DNA from 3 places in the Pseudomonas sp. LBUM1653 genome. Region 2 is predicted to be linked to each of the others. Evidence: riboswitches for the same ligand, from Rfam matches in the RefSeq annotation. Region 2 holds a riboswitch; each other region holds the start of a gene.
The links. Region 2 has a riboswitch for cobalamin ahead of ACA054_RS12930 (ABC transporter substrate-binding protein). Riboswitches for the same ligand answer to the same signal wherever they lie in the genome.
Positions count from the first base shown of each region.

Region 1: another riboswitch for cobalamin. It lies ahead of ACA054_RS17705 (CbtB domain-containing protein); the one in region 2 lies ahead of ACA054_RS12930 (ABC transporter substrate-binding protein).
Region 3: another riboswitch for cobalamin. It lies ahead of cobO (cob(I)yrinic acid a,c-diamide adenosyltransferase); the one in region 2 lies ahead of ACA054_RS12930 (ABC transporter substrate-binding protein).

Region 1 covers NZ_CP166803.1:3,970,115-3,976,707, forward strand. Annotated here, with positions in the region: gene cobN (cobaltochelatase subunit CobN) at 1-733, opposite strand, end outside; gene cobW (cobalamin biosynthesis protein CobW) at 737-1,807, opposite strand; cobalamin riboswitch at 1,907-2,118, opposite strand; cobalamin riboswitch at 2,295-2,519, shown strand; gene ACA054_RS17705 (CbtB domain-containing protein) at 2,641-2,835, shown strand; gene ACA054_RS17710 (CbtA family protein) at 2,847-3,551, shown strand; gene ACA054_RS17715 (cobalamin biosynthesis protein) at 3,548-3,961, shown strand; gene cobM (precorrin-4 C(11)-methyltransferase) at 4,042-4,788, shown strand; gene nfuA (Fe-S biogenesis protein NfuA) at 4,932-5,516, opposite strand; gene ACA054_RS17730 (fatty acid cis/trans isomerase) at 5,705-6,593, opposite strand, start outside.
Region 2 covers NZ_CP166803.1:2,831,824-2,838,416, forward strand. Annotated here, with positions in the region: gene ACA054_RS12920 (ABC transporter ATP-binding protein) at 1-2, opposite strand, end outside; gene ACA054_RS12925 (FecCD family ABC transporter permease) at 1-1,015, opposite strand, end outside; gene ACA054_RS12930 (ABC transporter substrate-binding protein) at 1,012-2,025, opposite strand; cobalamin riboswitch at 2,170-2,364, opposite strand; gene ACA054_RS12935 (acetyltransferase domain-containing protein) at 2,398-3,570, opposite strand; gene ACA054_RS12940 (TonB-dependent siderophore receptor) at 4,619-6,593, opposite strand, start outside.
Region 3 covers NZ_CP166803.1:1,900,935-1,907,527, reverse strand. Annotated here, with positions in the region: gene ACA054_RS08790 (cobyrinic acid a,c-diamide synthase CobB) at 1-1,242, opposite strand, end outside; gene cobO (cob(I)yrinic acid a,c-diamide adenosyltransferase) at 1,239-1,850, opposite strand; cobalamin riboswitch at 1,934-2,167, opposite strand; gene ACA054_RS08780 (hypothetical protein) at 2,319-2,903, shown strand; gene ACA054_RS08775 (PQQ-dependent sugar dehydrogenase) at 2,971-4,284, shown strand; gene ACA054_RS08770 (O-methyltransferase) at 4,391-5,044, opposite strand; gene ACA054_RS08765 (C40 family peptidase) at 5,063-5,599, opposite strand; gene ACA054_RS08760 (C40 family peptidase) at 5,765-6,412, opposite strand.

The sequences.
Region 1 (6,593 bases), 1.1 Mb from region 2:
CGGGCTCTTTTAAACTGGCCAGCGCAATCGGCAACGGATTAAGCCCCGCCGCCTGCAAGCGCTGGCAGAAAACATCGATGAAAGCGGTGTTTGCCGCCTGCAAATGCGAGCGGTAAAACAGCACCGCCGCCACCGGTTGCCCGGTCTGCCAGTCGGCTTGCCAGTCACTCAGTGCTGCGGGGCTTTTTTGCGGGTGGTAAATCGCCGTGCGCGGCAGGGTTTGCGGCTCGGCCCAGGCGTAGTCGCGATCCAGCCAGCGATTGGCCAGGCAGCGGAAAAAATCGAGGGCATTGCTCATGCCACCCTGGCGCAGGAACTGCCAAAGCCGGTCGCGGTCTTCAGCGCCCACGGTGCTCAGGTCGCTGAGCTCCGGGTCAGGGCGATCATCGCCCGGCACCAGGATCAGCTGCACACCACGCTGCGACAATTCCACCAGCCGCTCCACGCCATAACGCCAATAGGCAATGCCGCCGTGCAGCGAAATCAGAATGACTTTGGCGTGGCGCAATACTTCGTCGACATACAGATCGACCGACGCATGATTCTGCACCTGCATCGGGTTGGCCAGGCGCACGCTCGGGTAGTCGTCTGGCAACTGCTGCGCCGCTTCGGCGAGCAGCGCCAGGCTGGAGTCGCCGCTGCACAGGATCACCAGCTCGGCGGGGGTTTGACCAAGGTCGGCAATGTTGTCATCCGACACGAATCCGCCGGGCTGGGTCCTGAGCAGGTGCATGGGTTACACGCTGAGCGCGGCGCGCAATTGCGCTTCGAGCAAGGCGGCGTCCAGTGCCTGGCCGATCAACACCAGACGGGTGGTGCGCGCTTCTTCAACGCCCCACTGGCGGTCGAAATGCTTGTCGAAACGGGAGCCCACGCCCTGGATCAGCAGACGCATCGGTTTGTTCGGGATCGCCGCGAAACCCTTGACCCGCAGGATGCCGTGCTGGACCACCAGTTGGGTCAGCGCGTCCATCAACAGGCTTTCGTCGGATGCCGGCAGTTCGATGGAGATCGAATCGAAGGCATCGTGATCGTGGTCATCATGATCGTCGTCGCCGTCATGGTGGTGATCGTGGTGGCTGTGACGGCTGTCGATGTGTTCTTCGGAACCGGCGCCGAGGCCGATCAATACGTCCAGCGGCAGGCGACCGCTACTGGCTTCGATGACTTTCACCGCTGGCGGCAATTCCTCGGCGACTTCCAGGCGCACACGGGCCAGGTCTTCAGGGCTGATCAGGTCGGCCTTGTTGAGGATCACCAGGTCGGCGCTGGACAGCTGGTCGGCGAACAGCTCGTGCAGCGGCGATTCGTGGTCCAGGTTCGGGTCGAGTTTGCGCATGGCGTCGACCTGGTCCGGGAACGCGGCGAAGGTGCCAGCCGCCACGGCCGGGCTGTCGACCACGGTAATCACCGCATCAACGGTGCAGGCGCTGCGGATTTCCGGCCACTGGAAGGCCTGGACCAGAGGTTTTGGCAGGGCCAGGCCGGAAGTTTCGATCAGGATATGGTCGAGATCGCCGCGACGGGCCACCAGTTCGCGCATCACCGGGAAGAACTCTTCTTGTACGGTGCAGCACAGGCAGCCGTTGGCCAGCTCGTAGACGCGGCCGTTGGCTTCTTCTTCGGTGCAACCGATGGAGCACTGCTTGAGGATTTCGCCATCGATGCCCAGCTCGCCGAACTCGTTGACGATCACTGCGATGCGGCGGCCCTGGGCATTGTCGAGCATGTGCCGCAGCAAGGTGGTTTTGCCCGAGCCGAGGAAGCCGGTAACGATGGTGACGGGGAGTTTGGCCAGTGTTTTCATCGGATGCCCTTTGGCAGATGGCGGGCATACGGGACGAGAACCGGCCACGCACAAGCGCGCCGCAAGCGTTTCGCCACCGGATCACCCCGCCCGGTTGTAGTGAGAATCTGTATCGAGGCAGGTCTCCTGGCTGACGGCTGGCCAGTCGTTGGACTGGCGGTTGCTGCGCCTTCCCGCGCGCGCCATGGCTGGCGCATGCAGTGGCATGGCAGAAACTGAACCGTTCACAGTTGCGGGGGCAGCCGCGGCATTGACCGCGTTCCCTTCTTAGCTTCGACAAACGCCGAAGAACCTCGAAAGCGCAAGGCTACGCATGGTATTGGGACGGGTCAATGTCTTGTGTCGCCCGCATCGGCCCCTTCGCGAGCAGGCTCGCTCCCACATTGGAATGCGAACACCTGTGGGAGCGAGCCTGCTCGCGAATGAAGCGACTCGGTCTCGAGTTGAGAACCCTTGCCAATTGACGCCCGCCCCTCGCCCATGCTCTCCTACGCATCTTGTTACGGGTGCCCTTCACAGGGTGAAACGGGAAACCGGTGCCGCATGTGCTTTACTTCAAGCCATGTCAGTCCGGTGCTGCCCCCGCAACGGTAAGCGAGCGAAGCGTCAGATCCACTGTGCCAATGTGGCATGGGAAGGTGATGCTTGCAGGTCAAGGCGAAAGCCTGCGCCCCTCGTGAGCCCGGAGACCGGCCCGCAACACAAAGTGACCAACACGATCACTGAAATAACAAACCCGCGGTGGGCGGGCGCTGTTTGAACCTCTGCGCGCCCGGTCGTGCAGGGTTTTGCATGCGCCTTCATTCCCCGCTGACAGACCAGAGGGAAACGCCATGTCGATCATCAGCAGCACCGGCCATAGCAGCACCGCCAGCACCACCACAACCCTGACTCAACGCCTGACCGCCGCCGTTTGTGCGTCGATCCTCGGCGCTAGCCTTGTGTATTTCGCCGGTTTCTCGCACATCGAAGCCGTTCACAACGCTGCTCACGATACGCGCCACAGTTCCGCGTTCCCGTGCCATTGAGACCTGCCGACATGATCAAGCGTATTGCGCAAACCGCAGGTTTCACCGGGCTGCTGGCCGCCCTGCTGCTGACCCTGCTGCAAAGCTTCTGGGTCGCCCCGCTGATTTTGCAGGCCGAAACCTACGAAAACTCCGAACCGGCCGCCGTTGAAGTCCACGAACACGCCGCGGGCGTCGCTGCCCACACCCACGACGCCGAAGCCTGGGAGCCGGAAGACGGCTGGCAGCGCGTGCTGTCGACCACTGGCGGTAATCTGGTGGTGGCGGTCGGTTTCGCCCTGATGCTCGCCGGTCTCTACAGCCTGCGCGCGCCGACCAAAACCTCTCAGGGCCTGCTCTGGGGTCTGGCTGGCTACGCGACTTTCGTGTTGGCGCCGACCCTCGGCCTGCCGCCTGAGCTACCAGGCACCGCGGCTGCCGATCTGGCGCAACGGCAAATCTGGTGGATCGGCACCGCCGCCTCCACAGCAGTCGGCATCGCCCTGATCGTGTTCAGCCGGCACTGGCTGATGAAGATCCTCGGCATAGCGATCCTTGCCGTTCCTCATGTGATTGGCGCACCGCAACCGGAAGTGCATTCGATGCTCGCCCCGGAAGCCCTGGAGGCGCAGTTCAAAATCGCTTCGCAGCTGACCAACGTGGCGTTCTGGCTGGCCCTGGGCCTGATCAGCGCCTGGTTGTTCCGCCGCAAAAGCGATGGCCAGTACCACGCATGACTAACCTCGGCACAGCGCCGACCCTGGTGGTCGGCCTGGGCTGCCAGCGCGGCTGCCCCGTCAGCACGCTGCGGGCCCTGCTTGACCAGGCATTGCAGGCGCACCAGATCGAACTGCATCAGATCAAGGCCCTGGCCAGCATCGATTTGAAGCGCAACGAACCGGCCCTGATCGAGCTGGCCGAGCAGCTTGGGTTACAAATGCTGTACTTCAGCAGTGAACAATTGGCGGCTTATCAAGCGCACCTCAGCCACCATTCGCAGATCGCGTTCGAGCGTACCGGCTGTTACGGTGTGGCGGAAAGTGCCGCTCTGGCACTGGCCGAACAGCTGACCCAGTCACCGGCGAAACTGCTGATCCCGCGACAAAAATATGCCCAGGCCACCCTGGCATTGGCTGGCGCCGCGTAAAATCCCCGATAATCCGCATTCGATCATGAGCAATCTTCATCTGAAGCCTTGCCCAGCCCCATTTTCAACAGGAGCCGACGATGACCGTCTACTTCATTGGCGCAGGTCCCGGCGACCCGGAACTGATCACCGTCAAAGGCCAACGGCTGATTCGCAGCTGCCCGGTGATCATCTATGCCGGCTCGCTGGTGCCCGCCGCAGTGCTGGAAGGACACCGCGCCGAGCAGGTGGTCAACAGCGCCGAACTGCACCTGGAACAGATTATCGAATTGATCAGAACCGCCCATGCCAAGGGTCAGGACGTGGCTCGCGTGCACTCCGGTGACCCGAGCCTGTATGGCGCCATAGGCGAGCAGATTCGCCATCTGCGTGAGCTCGCTATTCCTTTTGAAATCATTCCCGGCGTCACCGCAACGGCCGCCTGCGCGGCGCTGTTGGGCGCGGAACTGACCTTGCCGGACGTGTCACAGAGCGTCATCCTGACTCGCTACGCCGACAAAACCGCGATGCCCGCTGGAGAAGAACTGGGCAGCCTGGCTCAGCACGGGGCGACCATGGCGATTCATTTGGGGGTCAAGCATCTGCAGAAAATCCTCGCCGAATTGCTGCCGCATTACGGCGCGGACTGCCCGATTGCGGTGATTCATCGGGCGACCTGGCCGGATCAGGACTGGGTGGTGGGGACGTTGGCGGACATTGCCGAAAAGGTTGAAGCCAAGGGGTTTCGGCGGACGGCGTTGATTCTGGTGGGTCGGGTGTTGGGTAGTGAGCAGTTCAGCGAGTCGTCGCTGTATCGTGCGGGGCATGCACATTTGTATCGCCCCTGAAGGCCCCTTCGCGAGCAGGCTCGCTCCCACATTGGAATGCGATCAACTGTGGGAGCGAGCCTGCTCGCGAAGGGGTCAGTGAATTTTACTCATAAAAAAACGGCGCTCACGGGGCGCCGTTTTTTCATTTCGCAGTGAACACCTTAGTAGTAGGCGTTTTCTTTCTGCGTGTGGTCAGTCACGTCACGCACACCCTTGAGCTCGGGAATACGCTCGAGCAAGGTGCGCTCGATGCCTTCCTTCAAGGTTACGTCAGCCTGGCCGCAGCCCTGGCAACCGCCACCGAACTGCAGGACGGCGATGCCGTCTTCGACCACGTCGATCAGGCTGACCTGGCCGCCGTGGCTGGCCAGCCCCGGGTTGATCTCGGTTTGCAGGTAGTAGTTGATGCGCTCGTTGACCGGGCTATCGGCATTGACCATCGGCACTTTGGCGTTAGGCGCCTTGATGGTCAGCTGGCCGCCCATGCGGTCGGTGGCGTAGTCGACAACGGCATCGTCCAGGAAAGCTTCGCTGAAATGGTCGATGTACGCGGTGAAGCTTTTCAGCCCCAGCGCGGTGTCTTCGGGTTTTTCTTCGCCCGGCTTGCAGTAGGCAATGCAGGTTTCGGCGTACTGGGTGCCAGGCTGGGTGATGAAGACGCGGATGCCGATGCCCGGGGTGTTCTGCTTGGAGAGCAGATCAGCCAGGTAATCGTGGGCGGCGTCGGTGATGGTAATAGCGGTCATGGAAACTCCTCGCAGGCTTGGGCGCAGTTTACGCCAATCATCGCGCCGGACAAAGTCCTAGTATTTTTGTCGGGAAAGATTCCGACAATCCCCCCTGTAGGAGCTGCCGCAGGCTGCGATCTTTTGATTTTGATTTTCAAGATCACAAGATCGCAGCCTGCGGCAGCTCCTACAGGGGTTTAGCGTGTTTACAGGTTCTCGTAGCGATTCATGTCCAGCACGCCCTCTTCCACCGGTTCGGTTTCGTGGATGTAGCGACTCAGGTCATGGAAATATTGCCAGAACTGCGGATGACTGCGACGGATCCCCCAACGTTCGACGATTTTCTCCAAACGATCGGCATCCTTGGCGTTTTCCATCGCATCCACGAATTCCGGGACTTGATCGGCGGGAATGTTGAACATGAAGTTCGGGTAACTGCTGAGTACGCCCGGGAAAATGGTGAGCGTATCGAGCCCCGGCTGAAATCGCAGCGACTCGCCCAGCAGGAACGCCACGTTGCTGTGCGCACGGTTGCGCAGCAGGCTATAGACCACACGCTGACCGCTCGCGGTTTCGACGCGCAGCATGGTCGCTTCCGGCAGTTGATCGATGACCCTGAGGCCGGCCGCCGGACGTGAGGCCAGGCGACTCAATGCCTGCTCGGCTGACTGCAGGACCGGATCGATGTTCGGCCGCGAGCAATAGGCGCCGTCGCAGCGATTGATCGGATCAGGCTTGGCGTTCAGCTCGCCGTAGCGCGCCAGCAGCTGCATGGCGAAGTCGCGCTTGGGGTCCTTTTCATCGAGTTTCAGCGCGGTCGGCGTGTCGTCGTCAATGGCTTCATAGTCCAGCCACATCTTGAATTTCCCGCTGTTCTGGTACCAATCGTCAAGGAAGCCCTCCCGGGAATCAGCCGGCATCAGGCGCAGGAAATTCTGCTCGGCGCCATTGCGGATCAGGTCGAAATACAAGCGCGTCTGGGCCTGGTGGGAAACATTGCCGAACACGTCGAAATTCACCGCCAACTGATAATAAGTACGCTCCAGCAGCGGAAAGTCGAACAGCCACATGGTTTGCGGCACGTCGCCGATCAGG
Region 2 (6,593 bases):
ATCGGGCATTCCTCCGACCGACCAGGATCAGCGCGAACACCGGCGCGCCGACCAATGCCGTAATCACGCCGACCGGAATCACCTGGCCCTTGATCAGCGTCCGGGACAGAACATCCGCGCCAATCAGGAACACTGCACCCCCCAGCGCACTGGCCGGCAGCAGCCGCGTATGCCGAGTGCCCAGCAACAGCCTGGCGGCGTGGGGTATGACCAGCCCAACGAAACCGATGGAGCCGACAATCGACACCATCACCGCCGTCACCAGGGCGGCACAACTGATCAACAGAAATTGCACAGGCCGTACCGCAATGCCGAGCGAGGCCGCGGAGTCGGCGCCAAAGGTGAAGGCATCCAGCGCACGCCGGTGCCACAGGCAAACCGCCAGACCGGCTAGCGCAACCGGTACGGCCAGCCACACCGATGGCCAGCGCACGCCACTGAGATTGCCCAGCAACCAGAACATGATGCCGCGAGCCTGTTCGGAACTGGCCGACTTGGTGATCAGGAACGCCGTGAGCGCATTGAACAGTTGCGAACCGGCAATCCCCGCCAGGATGATCTGCCCGGTACTGCCAGGCGAACCGCTGGCGCGGCCCAGCAACACAACGACGGCGAAGGCAGCAACGGCGCCGGCAAACGCCCCGACCGACATCGAAATCGCTCCGGCACCCAAGCCCAGCAACGCCACCAGCACCGCGCCCGTCGAGGCCCCCGCAGAAATGCCGAGCAGGTAGGGATCGGCCAACGGGTTACGCAGCAGCGATTGCAGGATCACTCCGCAGGTCGCCAGGCCCGCCCCGCAAGCCGCCGCCACCAGCGCGCGAGTCAGGCGGTAGTTCCAGACGATGCCCTCGTCGATGGGATCGAGAGCATACCCGGCCGCCCACAGTTTGTTGGCCAGCACCTGGAACACCACACCGGGTTCGATGCGGGTTTCACCGATGGCCACGCCGGCAATCACGGCCAGAAGCAGCGCCACCAGTGCAAGCAGAGTACGAATCAGCGTCACGGTCATTTCGGCAGGTCGTAGCTGTTGATGGCCGTCGCCAGCGATTCGAGACCGTCGAACATTCTCACGCTGGCCTGCATGGCCATGGCGTCGAGGATAATGATGCGGTTGCTTTTCACGGCATCCATGTTGCGGGTCACAGGATCGCTACGCAGGAATTCCAGCTTCTTTTGATAGTCATCAGCCGGGAAACGACGGCGATCCATGCGGGCGATGACCAGGAACGTCGGGTTGGCCTTGGCGATGGTTTCCCAGCCAACGGTTGGCCACTCTTCGTCGGACTGCACCACATTGCGCACGCCCAAGGTGCCCAGCATGAAGTCGGGAATGCCCTTGTGCCCGGCGACATAGGGATCGATATCCAGGCTGGCACTGGAAAACCAGACCAGCGCGCTGGTGTGCTTGAGGTCTTTGTCTTGCACCGAGGCGATGGACTTGGCCAGGCTGGCCTGCAGCTGCGCGTTCAGCTGCTGCGCACGCGCCTGGACATCAAAAATCTCAGCCAGCTGGGTGATGCTCTTGTAGATGCTTTCAATACGAAATGGCTGCAGGCGGGTGCCGTCGGCGCCGACCAGGTTGTCCTTGGACTCGCAGTCCGAGGGCATGAGATAGGTTGGAATCTGCAGTTCGTGAAACTGCTCGCGGGTAGCGACTGCGCCTTGCGGGCCGACCATCCATTCCAGCTCGACGGCGACCAGTTCCGGGCGCTTGCCGATCACCGACTCGAAACTCGGCTCGTTATCGGCCAGGCGTTCGATCTTGTCGTTTTGCACCTTGTACTGACCCAGCACATCATTGAACCACAGCGAAGTACCGACCAGTTTGTCGCCAAGTCCGAGGGCAAAAAGCATTTCGGTGCCGGCCTGGCCGATCGTCACAGCCCGGGCAGGGGCCTGCGCGAACGTCAGTGGGCTGCCGCAGTTTTCAATCGTCAGCGGGTAATGAGTCGGGGAGGCATAGGCGAGGGAACAAACACCCAGGCCTGTGACGAGGGCGAAAAAGCGCGGCAACAGCATGATGCAATCTCCATTTGAACCGTACACGCAGCAAGGGTGCAAGGTCTGGAAAACACATCATCGAGCGCTGCCGAAAAAGCAGTGCAAGGCCGATCACCTGAGTGGCGCGCGCAAGGATGTCCTTCCCGGACACCCCGCCGGTTAGTGATTGTTGCTTGGCCGGCAGGTCTCCTGACTGATGCGTCATGGCGTGCTCCAGCCTTCCCGGGAATCGATCCCAGTGGCAGTTCAGGAGCAGGCTCGGCACCTACAGTTGCGGGGGCAGTTCCGTTTGATGCGTTGGCAGCATCACGGATTCCCTATTAATCCCGTTTGGGAACCGGCGGCGGCATGGTAGTCGATCATGCCGCCCGAGGCGAACCCATCTACTGATCAGAAGTATTTGAGCCAGCCGATATCGCGACGACGCGCCTTCAATGCAGCGAACCAGCGCACCGGTAGATACAGCGATGCAGCCAGGAGCACGGCCGTCAGCCACACAGCCCACATGCCGTCGAAGCCGAAGTAGTCGCCCTGGTTCAAGCCGAACGACGCCACGCTGAGCAGATACAGCATTTTCAGCACATAAAGATGGAGCAGGTAGAAGAACATCGGCGCCGCACCAAATACCGCCAGGGTGCTGATCCACTTGTGTTGCCGGGCCCGCTCAAAGCCAAGCAGCAGCAACAGCCCTACGCCTAGCGTCAGACACAGGAACAGCAGGGAAGGTGGGTATTTGGTGATGTTGAAGAAACTCATGAGGCTGTGCGTAATGCTTTCATGGACCACCCAATGCGCCTCGCCATAACCGTTGACCAGGCGCAGGGCGATGAAGCCGATCAATGCGCCGGCCCCGGCCAGCAACAGATAGCGCTGACGCACGGCGGCCGAGGTTGAGCGTGCGAACCAGGGGCCGATGCAGTAACCCAGGGCGATGACCCCGATCCACGGCAGCACGGGATAGGAGCTGCGCAGGCGCAAGTTGTCGGAGAATTCGATCCAGCCGCGATCATGCAAAATGGCCCAAGGCAGATGCAGCGCCGATCCGACCGGGAAGTGCAGGGGATCGAGCAGGTTGTGCCCGCCGACGATGACCAGGCCCACCACACACAGGATTGGCCGAGGAAGCCAGACCAGTGCGGCGAGGGCAATCATGCTGACACCAATCGCCCAGATCACCTGCAGGTAGATCACGGTGGGCGGGAGCTGGAAGGTCCAGGCGAAATTCACCAGGGTGAACTCCAGCACAACCAGGAACAGGCCACGCTTGAACAGGAACATCGATACATCGTTCTTGCCCTGGTGCTTTTCGCCGTACAGGTAAGCGGACAGTCCAGTGAGAAGCACGAACACCGGCGCACATAAATGGGCGAGTGTCCGGCTGAAAAACAACGTCGGTTCAGTGCTGTCGATGAGCATCGGGTCAGCGACCTGGCGGTGCAGAAAGAACGTCTCGCGCACGTGATCCAGCAGCATGAACAGGATCACCAAGCCCCTGAGGGCATCGATGGACATCAGGCGTTGGTTTAGGCTGGTGGCGGGCGGGGGTTGAACAATGTTTGTCATTGAAAGTCGCAGGCAGGGAGTGGATCACTCTGTCGGTAAACAACCGACGGTTAATGTATTGATATAACGTAACATATAATCTTGGCTTGTGGGCTTGTTTTCTACGAGTGTCGTGGTGCTGCAAAACAAAAAGCACAACACTGCCGTAATGCTGTTCACTTTGGGTTGGGGGCTGCTGGTGCATATTTGGATTGGGTGTATATCCGTTGCTGCGGTAACGGCCACTTATGGTTTCGCTTTTACAGCGAGTCACTTGGAAGAGCCTGTAGGAGCGAGCATGCTCCGGGCGGCGTTCCGACGATGGTGGTCAACAATGACGCGGGGAGCCTGACACCCCGCGGTGCTCTCAGGTTTTTCGTCGGAACGCCGCCCGGAGCATGCTCGCTCCTACAGAGCCCGCCGCGCTGGGCCGGAACGAAGCCTCTCGATGGGGCAAGAAAATCAAAAGCCAAAGCAAAAGCGAAGCGGCCTGATAGCCGACCTGATTGCAGGTCTGTCCGCGATCCAACTGTGGGAGCGAGCCTGCTCGCGATGGACTTCCAGACAACGCGTTCATGCAGACAGGGCGCGTTATCGTTGACGTCCATCGCGAGCAGGCTCGCTCCCACAGGGGATTGGGGGTATCCGCAAAAGTCAGGTCGGCTGTCAGGCCGCCTCGCTTTGGCTTTAGATTTGGGCGCCCCGTTAAACCACGATGGCCGAACGCAGGCATTGCGCAGTGGGTAAACCGGCAGGACGCCGGTTTAGCCGCGCTGGGCCAGGGACGGCCCATCGCGGCGACCCCTGTAGGAGCGAGCATGCTCGCGATGGAGGTCAACGATGACGCGGGGAGCCTGACACCCCCCGGTGCTCTCAGGTTTTTCGCGAGCATGCTCGCTCCTACAGTAAGGGCGAAACCAAAAGTGGCCGTTACCGCAGCAATGGATATCCCCCCAATCCAGTTCTTAAATAAAACCCCATTCTTAAGTGAACAGCATTGCAACACTGCCGGTGTTGTGCTGTCTTCGTCGCGTTCATCTCGGGTAGCAATATCACCCGGTCCGCTGCCTTAGAAGCGATACTTCGCGGAAGCGGTAATGCTACGCGGTGCGCCATACGTCAAGGCACCGTAGGCATCGAAGATGTCGAAGTACTTCTGGTCGGTGACGTTGTCGGCATTCACCTGGGCCGAGAGGTTTTCGGTGATTTCGTAGCGAGCCATCAGGTTGACCAGGGCATAGGCATCCTGCTGGATCTTCTCGGAATTGCCTGCCGGGTTGGTGGCGTAGGTGTAGATCGAGTCCTGCCAGTTGACCCCGCCGCCAATGGTCAGCCTGTTGAAAGCACCTGGCAGACGGTAGGTGGTAAAGGTGCGCAGCAACTTGGTCGGGTACAGCGTGTTGACGTCGTCGCCGTGGGCGTCTTCAGCCTTGAACTGGGTGTAACCCAGCGAGGCATTCCAGTCCGTCGCGAGTTCGCCGGAAACTTCCAGCTCGAAACCCTTGCTGGTCGCGCCTTCACTGGCCTCGTAGGCGAAGCCGCCGACAGGGTTCGAAGGATCGATCAGCTCGCCGGTGTTCTGCCCCAGATTGTCCTGCTTGATCTGGAAAATCGCCGCGGAGGCGTTCAGGCGGCCACCGAAGTACTCACCCTTGAGACCGAGCTCTGTGCTCTCGCCAACGATCGGCTCCAATACCTGGCCGCTGCTGTCGCGTACCGATTGCGGCAGGAAGATTTCCGTGTAGCTGGCATAAGCAGAGAGGTTGTCGGTGAGGTCATAGACGACGCCGGCATAGGGCGTCAGCTCATGATCGACATCGACCTTGCTCACTTCCGAGAAAATGTCATCGCTGGTCTTCTCGTACCAACTTTCACGCGCCCCAAGAATCACTTTCAAATCGTCGGTCACGTTCAGCCGGGTTGCTGCGTACAGTCCCTTCTGGCGGGTCTCGCTGTAGCCGTAGTCGGTCCTCGGGCCCCAGATCGGCTCGGGGAAATGGCCGTTGTAGGCATCGAAATTGGCGACACCGTCAAAGCCTGTTTGCGCGTCGAGTGAATCGGCGTCGAACTTCTGCTTGCTGTCCACATAACCGAAGGCCAATTCGTGCTCACGACCCAGGAACGAGAGCGGGCCATTGAAGCGGATGCCGTAGTCGTCCTGGGTAGTCTCGGTCTTGTAGGTCGCCGGGAACGAAAACATGCCCGAGCTACCGTTGCGGCCTGGATTGCCGGACAGGTACAGCAGGGACGAGTCGCCGGTGCGCTCGCCACGGTTGTAGCTGAGGTTGACTTGCCAGTCGTTGGCAAAGCGGTGATCAAGATTGACGAAGTAGGTTTCAAAGGTGGTGTCCCACTTGCTCCAGTCGGCGGAGGTGGTCTTGGAGCGACTCCAGTTGGTGCGGTCGCCGTCTGCGTACCAGACGGGCAGGCCACCCCACATCGGCGAGTCAGCGTTGCTTTCTTGCCGGCTCAAACCAAACCACAGCGTGGTGTCGGGCGTAAGGTCGATGTCCATTGTGCCGTAGAGGGTCTGGCGCTTGGTCGAGTTCATGTCGATCCAGGTGTCGCCTTCGTTGGTCTCCGCAACGAGGCGCCCACGCACAGTGCCTTCGGAGTTAAGTGCGCTGGAGACATCGGCCTCCACGCCATAGGTGTCCCAAGTGCCGGCGCTCAATTCCAGCGAGCCCTTCAAATCCGTGCTGCTGGCGCGCTTGCGCACCATGTTGATGGTCGCCGAAGGGTCGCCCGCACCGGTCATTAGACCGTTGGCACCACGCACTATTTCAACGCGGTCATACATGGCCAGGCTGCTGAAAACCTCCCCCGAACTCCATGGCTGCTCGAAGATGGTGGGTACGCCATCGATCATCAGCGAGTTGAGCTCAAAGCCCCGGGCGTTGAACTGCGCCCGGCTGGTCTCGTAGCGGTTGACCGACACACCGGTGGCATTATTGACCACGTCGAGGATGGTTTTCAGATCCTGGTCTTGTATGCGCTGCTGGGTGACGACGCTGACCGACTGCGGCGTCTCGCGCAGTGACATG
Region 3 (6,593 bases), 930 kb from region 2:
CACATAAGAGGCCGTCATCCGCCCCTCGCGATAAACCGCCTCTGCCCCGCGCCCGCCGTTAGGACTCAAGCCCCGGGCAATCGGTGTCAGTTCGGTGGAGGTCAGCGAATGATGATAGGTGTGCCCGCGCAGTGAACCTTCCGGCAATTCAACCGCTTGCAAGGCCAATGCAGCAAGGCGCTTCTGCATCACCGCATCGCCCTTCAACAAGCCCACCAGCTCTGCACGCGTGCCCTCGACATCGGTCAGCGAATCGAGCAGGTAAAGCATGCCGCCGCATTCGGCCAGCAAGGGTTTACCTGCGGCGTGGTGAGCGCGAATTGCCTCGAGCATCGAGGTATTCTGCGCCAAAGCCACATGGTGCAACTCCGGATAGCCACCCGGCAGGTACAGGCTGTCTGCCTCTGGCAAACCCGCGTCACGGATCGGCGAGAAATACCGCAATTCAGCGCCCATCGCCCGCAACAAATCCAGGCTCGCGCCATAGGTGAAGGCGAAGGCTTCGTCATGGGCCACGGCAATGCGCACGCCAGCCAGCAAGGGTTCAACAGTCACCACATCTGGCGCGGCAAATTCCACCGCCGGCGGGAGCGCGACTTCACAACTGCTGGCCAAGGCTTCGGCCGCCGCATCGAGGCGCACATCCAGGTCATTCAACTCGCTGGCTTGTACCAGGCCAAGGTGTCGACTCGGCAATTCGATCCCGGTCTCACGGGACAAGGCACCGTACCAGCGCAGGCCTTCGGTCAGGCTGCCTTCGAGCAGTTGCGCGTGGCGCAGGGTGCCCACGCGGTTGGCCAGCACGCCGGCAAACGGCAAGTCCGGCTGATAGCGCGCCAGGCCCAGGGCCAATGCACCAAAGGTCTGGGCCATGGCGGTGCCGTCGATCACAGCGAGCACCGGCACGCCGAAATGTCGCGCCAGATCAGCGCTGGACGGCGTACCGTCGAACAGCCCCATGACACCTTCGATCAGGATCAGGTCGGCGTCGCTGGCAGCCTCCCACAACAGCCGGCGACTGTCCTGCTCGCCGACCATCCACATGTCCAGCTGATACACCGGCGCACCGCTGGCGCGTTCGAGGATCATCGGATCGAGAAAGTCCGGGCCGCACTTGAACACGCGAACCTTGCGTCCCTGGTTACGATGCAACCGGGCCAGCGCGGCGGTAACGGTGGTCTTGCCCTGGCCGGACGCCGGCGCGGCAATCAGTACCGCCGGGCAATGACGAGGTTGATTCACAGCTCGACGCCTTTTTGCGCTTTGATACCGGCCTGGAAGGCGTGCTTGATCATGCCCATTTCGGTGACGGTGTCAGCCAGCTCGACCATTTCCGGCTTGGCGCCGCGGCCGGTGACCACCACGTGCTGCATGGGCGGGCGCGCCTGCAAATCGCTGAGCACCTGATCGAGATCGAGGTAGCCGTGCTTGAGGGCGATGTTCAGTTCGTCCAGCACCACCAGGCCGACCGTTGGATCGCGCAGCAATTGCTGCGACACCGCCCAGGCCGCTTCGGCCGCCGCGATGTCGCGCTGGCGATCCTGGGTCTCCCAGGTGAAGCCCTCGCCCATCACATGAAAACGCACCTGCTCGGGGAAGCGGCGGAAGAACAACTCTTCGCCGGTGCTGTTGCGCCCCTTGATGAACTGCACCACACCGCACTGCATGCCATGCCCCATGGCGCGCGCGAGCATGCCGAACGCCGAGCTGCTCTTGCCTTTGCCGTTGCCGGTGAGCACCAGCAGCAGGCCGCATTCGTTCGGGGAATTGGCGATGCGTTCGTCGATCACGGCCTTTTTGCGCAGCATGCGCGCAAGATGACGTTCGTCACGATCAGGGGTATCAGACATGGGGGAGCTCTCCGTTGAGGCAGGATTAACGGCGGGCAGGCACAAGAATAGACGGCAAGAAGCCTGGCATCGCCCACCGTGATGCCGCTTGGATGGATCAGGCCGGTCTCCGGGCTCATGAGCGGCGTGATGCCTGACTGCGCGCCTTCCCGCGTCACAGATCGACGCAGTGGCTTCAGACGCAGTTTTCACTCATTTACCGTTGCGGGGGCAGCGCCGGGATCGCAGGGCTTCATCGACTGAAGCGCTCGCTCACCGGCTTCCCTGTTTCACTCTGTCGACCCAAGTCACAGAGCACCTGAAACAAGCGGCGAAGGTTAGAGGGTTGGGGGTGGAGCGTCAATTGAAGACGCGGTACCGGAACGAATAACGGCCACTCATCCATAAAATGACGTCAATCTTGTGCCACACTCACAGCAGTGATATCAAATAGCCACAACCTCACAAACAAGAAAAAGGGTGAGCCCCATGCAAGGCATGATCATCAGCAATCCGAAGCTGGAATTCCTGCGTTCGGTACTGGAACGCTGGTTCGACTGTATCGACCGCTATAACGCCGTGCGCGGCGACAGCGAGACACCCTACTGGCTCGACGAAAAAGCCAACCTTGGTCTGCTCTCCGCCGCCGCATGGATGGCCGAGATGATCACGCTGCAACAATCGCCCACCCGCAAACAGATCGAAGAAGGCGAACGCAACGGCCGCGCCGATCTGTTCATCGCCACGACCGAAGCACGCGCCTGGCTGCAGACCACGCAACGCTGGCCACGGGTCAACAGCCTGAACCTGACTCAGGCCCTGCAGGACATCACCAGCGACGCGAAAAAAATCAGCTACGCCAGCGATCTGAAAATCGGCTGCCTGTTCGTCGCACCGCACAAGAGCCAGCAAGGCGCTACCCCCGAAGAACTCCAGGACATGGTCGATGACCTGCAAAAGGAACACTGCTGCGCCGTAGCCTGGTATTTCCCTTATGCCTATCGCAAATTGCGCAACGAAGCCGGTCACTATCACCCCGGTATTGCCGTGCTGCTCAAGGAAGCTCGCGGCTAAGGTTGAACCATCGGCCTGTCACGCTTCTCTATGATTTAAGTCACTTCATTCATAGGGAAGGTCAGCAATGCGCACATCTGAGCTGGTTTTCGTCATCGCGTTAGCGGGAGGGCTCGCCGCCTGTGGCGAAACCGCCCGCTTGCAAGTCAACGACGGCACCGGGCCGTCTCCCAAACTCCCGGAGCCGAACAAGACACTGTTCCCGACGATGAACATCGCCCCGGCCATCGGCTGGGCGAACGGCGTAAAACCCGTCGCGGCCAGCGGCACTCAGGTCGGCGCATTTGCCGAAAACCTCGATCATCCGCGCTGGCTTTACGTGCTGCCCAATGGCGACGTGCTGGTCGCCGAAACCAATGCCCCGCCCAAACCCGATGACAACAAAGGCATCAAGGGCTGGATCACCAAGAAAGTCATGGGACGCGCCGGTGCCGCCGTGCCGAGCCCGAACCGCATCACACTGCTGCGCGACACCAACCATGACGGCATTGCCGAAACCCGCACGGTCTTCCTGGAAAACCTCAACTCGCCCTTTGGCATGACCCTGGTCGGCAATGACCTCTACGTGGCCGACACCGACCGGCTGTTGCGCTTCCACTATGAAAACGGTGACACGGCAATCAAGTCACAACCGATCAAGGTCGTCGACCTGCCGGGGGGAACCCTGAATCACCACTGGACCAAAAACGTCATCGCCAGCAAGGACGGCAGCAAGCTGTACGTCACGGTGGGCTCCAACAGCAACGTCGGTGAAAACGGCATGGATCAGGAGCAAGGGCGCGCGGCGATCTGGGAAGTGGATCGCGCCACCGGCAACCACCGGATCTTCGCTTCAGGCCTGCGCAACCCCAATGGCATGGCCTGGGAGCCACAAAGCGGCGCCCTGTGGACGGCCGTCAACGAGCGGGACGAAATCGGCAGCGACCTGGTGCCGGACTACATCACCTCGGTGAAGGATGGCGCCTTCTACGGCTGGCCATTCAGCTATTACGGCCAGCACGTCGACGTGCGCGTCGAGCCGCAAAACCCCGACCTGGTGGCCAAGGCGATTGCACCGGACTACGCAGTCGGCCCCCACACCGCCTCACTGGGCCTGACGTTTGCCGAAGGCAACAGGTTGCCGGCGCAGTTCAAGGAAGGTGCGTTCATTGGCCAACACGGCTCATGGAACCGCAAGCCGCACAGCGGTTACAAAGTGATTTTCGTGCCCTTTAGCGGCGGCAAACCGACCGGGCAACCGGTGGATGTACTCACCGGGTTCCTCAATGACGAGGAAAAAGCCATGGGCCGGCCGGTGGGTGTGGTGATCGATCAACAAGGGGATTTGCTGGTGGCCGATGATGTGGGGAACAAGGTGTGGCGGGTGTCGGCGGTTAAATAGCGACAACACACTTGTGGGAGCGAGCCTGCTCGCGAAAGGGGCGTGTCAGCCGACATTAATGTGACTGATCCACCGCATTCGCGAGCAGGCTCGCTCCCACAAGGGATTAGCGTTTACGGCAGAGCGTGAGCCCATCCCCCAGCGGCAACAGCGACAGATCCACCCGCGCGTCATCCTTCAAGGCACGATTGAGTGCCTGGATAGCGCGGGTATCGGCGCTCTCGGGATTGTCCTCAAGCACCCGACCACTCCACAGCGTGTTATCGAATACCGCCAGGCCACCGGTACGCAACAGGCGTAGCGCATGTTCCAGGTAGGCCGGGTAATTGGCCTTGTCAGCATCGATGAACACCAGATTGAACTGGCCTGACTCGTCCAGCCTGCCGAGGGTTTCCAGCGCCGGCGCCAGACGCAGATCGATTCGCCCGGACAGGCCGGCCTCCTGCCAATAGCGGCGCGCGATGGCGTTGTAGTCCCCGGGAATGTCACAGCAGATCAGCGAACCGTCATCCGGCAATGCCGCTGCCATGCACAGGGCGCTGTAACCGGTAAAAGTGCCGACTTCCAGCACACGTCGGGCACCGGTGAGTTTTACCAGCAAGGCGAGAAATTGCCCCTGTTCCGGTGCCACCTGCCAGCGCGCCATGGGCAGCGCCTGGGTTTCGTCGCGCAAGCGCTTGAGCAGCGGGGTTTCGCGCAGGGAGACGTCGAGCAGGTACTGATAGAGCGAATCGTCGAGATTGAGCGTGCGGGCGGTCATGACAACAACCTCTGGCTGTTACGGATTGCGCGCCAAATGCTCGGGATGCAGAACGCGCTTGGCGCTTAGGTAGGCTCGCTGCCAATAAGCCTTGGACAAGCTGTCGAGCTTGACCGTGCCACCGGTAGCTGGCGCATGCACGAAACGCCCTTCACCGACATAGATGCCAGCATGGCTGACCTGGGAACCGCCATTGGTAGCGAAGAAGATCAGGTCACCGGTTTGCAGGCCTTCCTTACCGACATTGGCCGCTTGCATGGTGATCATTTCGCGGGTGGTGCGGGGCAGGGAAATACCGGCCATGTCACGGTAGACGTAGCCAATCAGGCCACTGCAATCGAATCCGGAATCCGGCGTGTTGCCGCCCCAGCGATAAGGCGTGCCGACCAACCCCAACGCGCGAAACAGCACGTCTTGCGCTTCAGGAGAAAAGTCCTGGGAGGAACTGAATACGATGGGCGCGCGAACCACCGGCGCAGGTGGCGGTGTACGGCTGGCACAAGCACTGAGCAGCGCTGCGAATAGCATGATTGCGAGGCGGGCCGACATCGTCATAAGCAGAGCATCCTGATCAGGCTGCGGCTAATTTCTGCGGGAGCGCAGAAAAGAAAACCGCCTGCGGATTACGCAGGCGGTTTGCCATCATTCATTGATCAGAATTTTAGCGCTTATCAGGCAAACTTCAAGTAAGACTTTAAGTTCGCCTTACAAAATGTGCGCTTACTTGCGAGCCGTGACGATTGGCGTCGCAGCGGGAGCCATGGCGAGTGCACGCTTGGCTTCGATGAAGGTCTTGCTCCAGTAGCTGTCACCGAGGTTATCGATGCGCACACCACCGCTTTTGCGGCTGCTGGAGTGGATGAACTGGTTGTCACCCAGGTAGATCCCGGCGTGACTGACGCGACCGCGACGACCGTTGGTGGCGAAGAACAGCAGGTCACCCGGTTCAAGCTTGCTACGCGAAACCAGCGGCGCGTCCACGTTGATCATTTCGCGGGTGGAGCGCGGCAGGTTCATACCGGCTTCTTCACGGAACAGATAACCGATGAAACCGCTGCAATCGAAACCTGCTTCGGAAGTACCGCCGAAACGGTAACGGGTACCGATCAGGGACATGCCGCGTTCGAGGATGCTGTCGGCCAGAACCGGAAGCTGGTACGACTTGCCGTCGGTGAAGCTGGCCAGTTCTTTCTCAGTGGCCGCTTCTTCAAGCTCAAGCGCTTGCTTATAGAGAGCGGAAGACTGGGCGGAAACGGAATGTTGAATCTGCTGTTGTTGTGCTTGCTCGGACACTGGCGTGTGGGCAGCGCAACCGAACAACAGGGTAACGAGTGCGAGGGGCACGAGGGGTGCAAAGCGATTTAGCATGGGCACGACCGTGGCTGATAGTTTTAAAGAAGCGAAACTATGCCCGCTATCATCCTCATTTGCAAATTCAATCGAACTTTTTGTGACTTCTTGATTTCTCGATGACATCTAAGCGCTAAAGCCCGTTCTAGACACTTTACGCAGCCTGCACCCCGCAGGAAAGCGGATTTTCTGACGCATC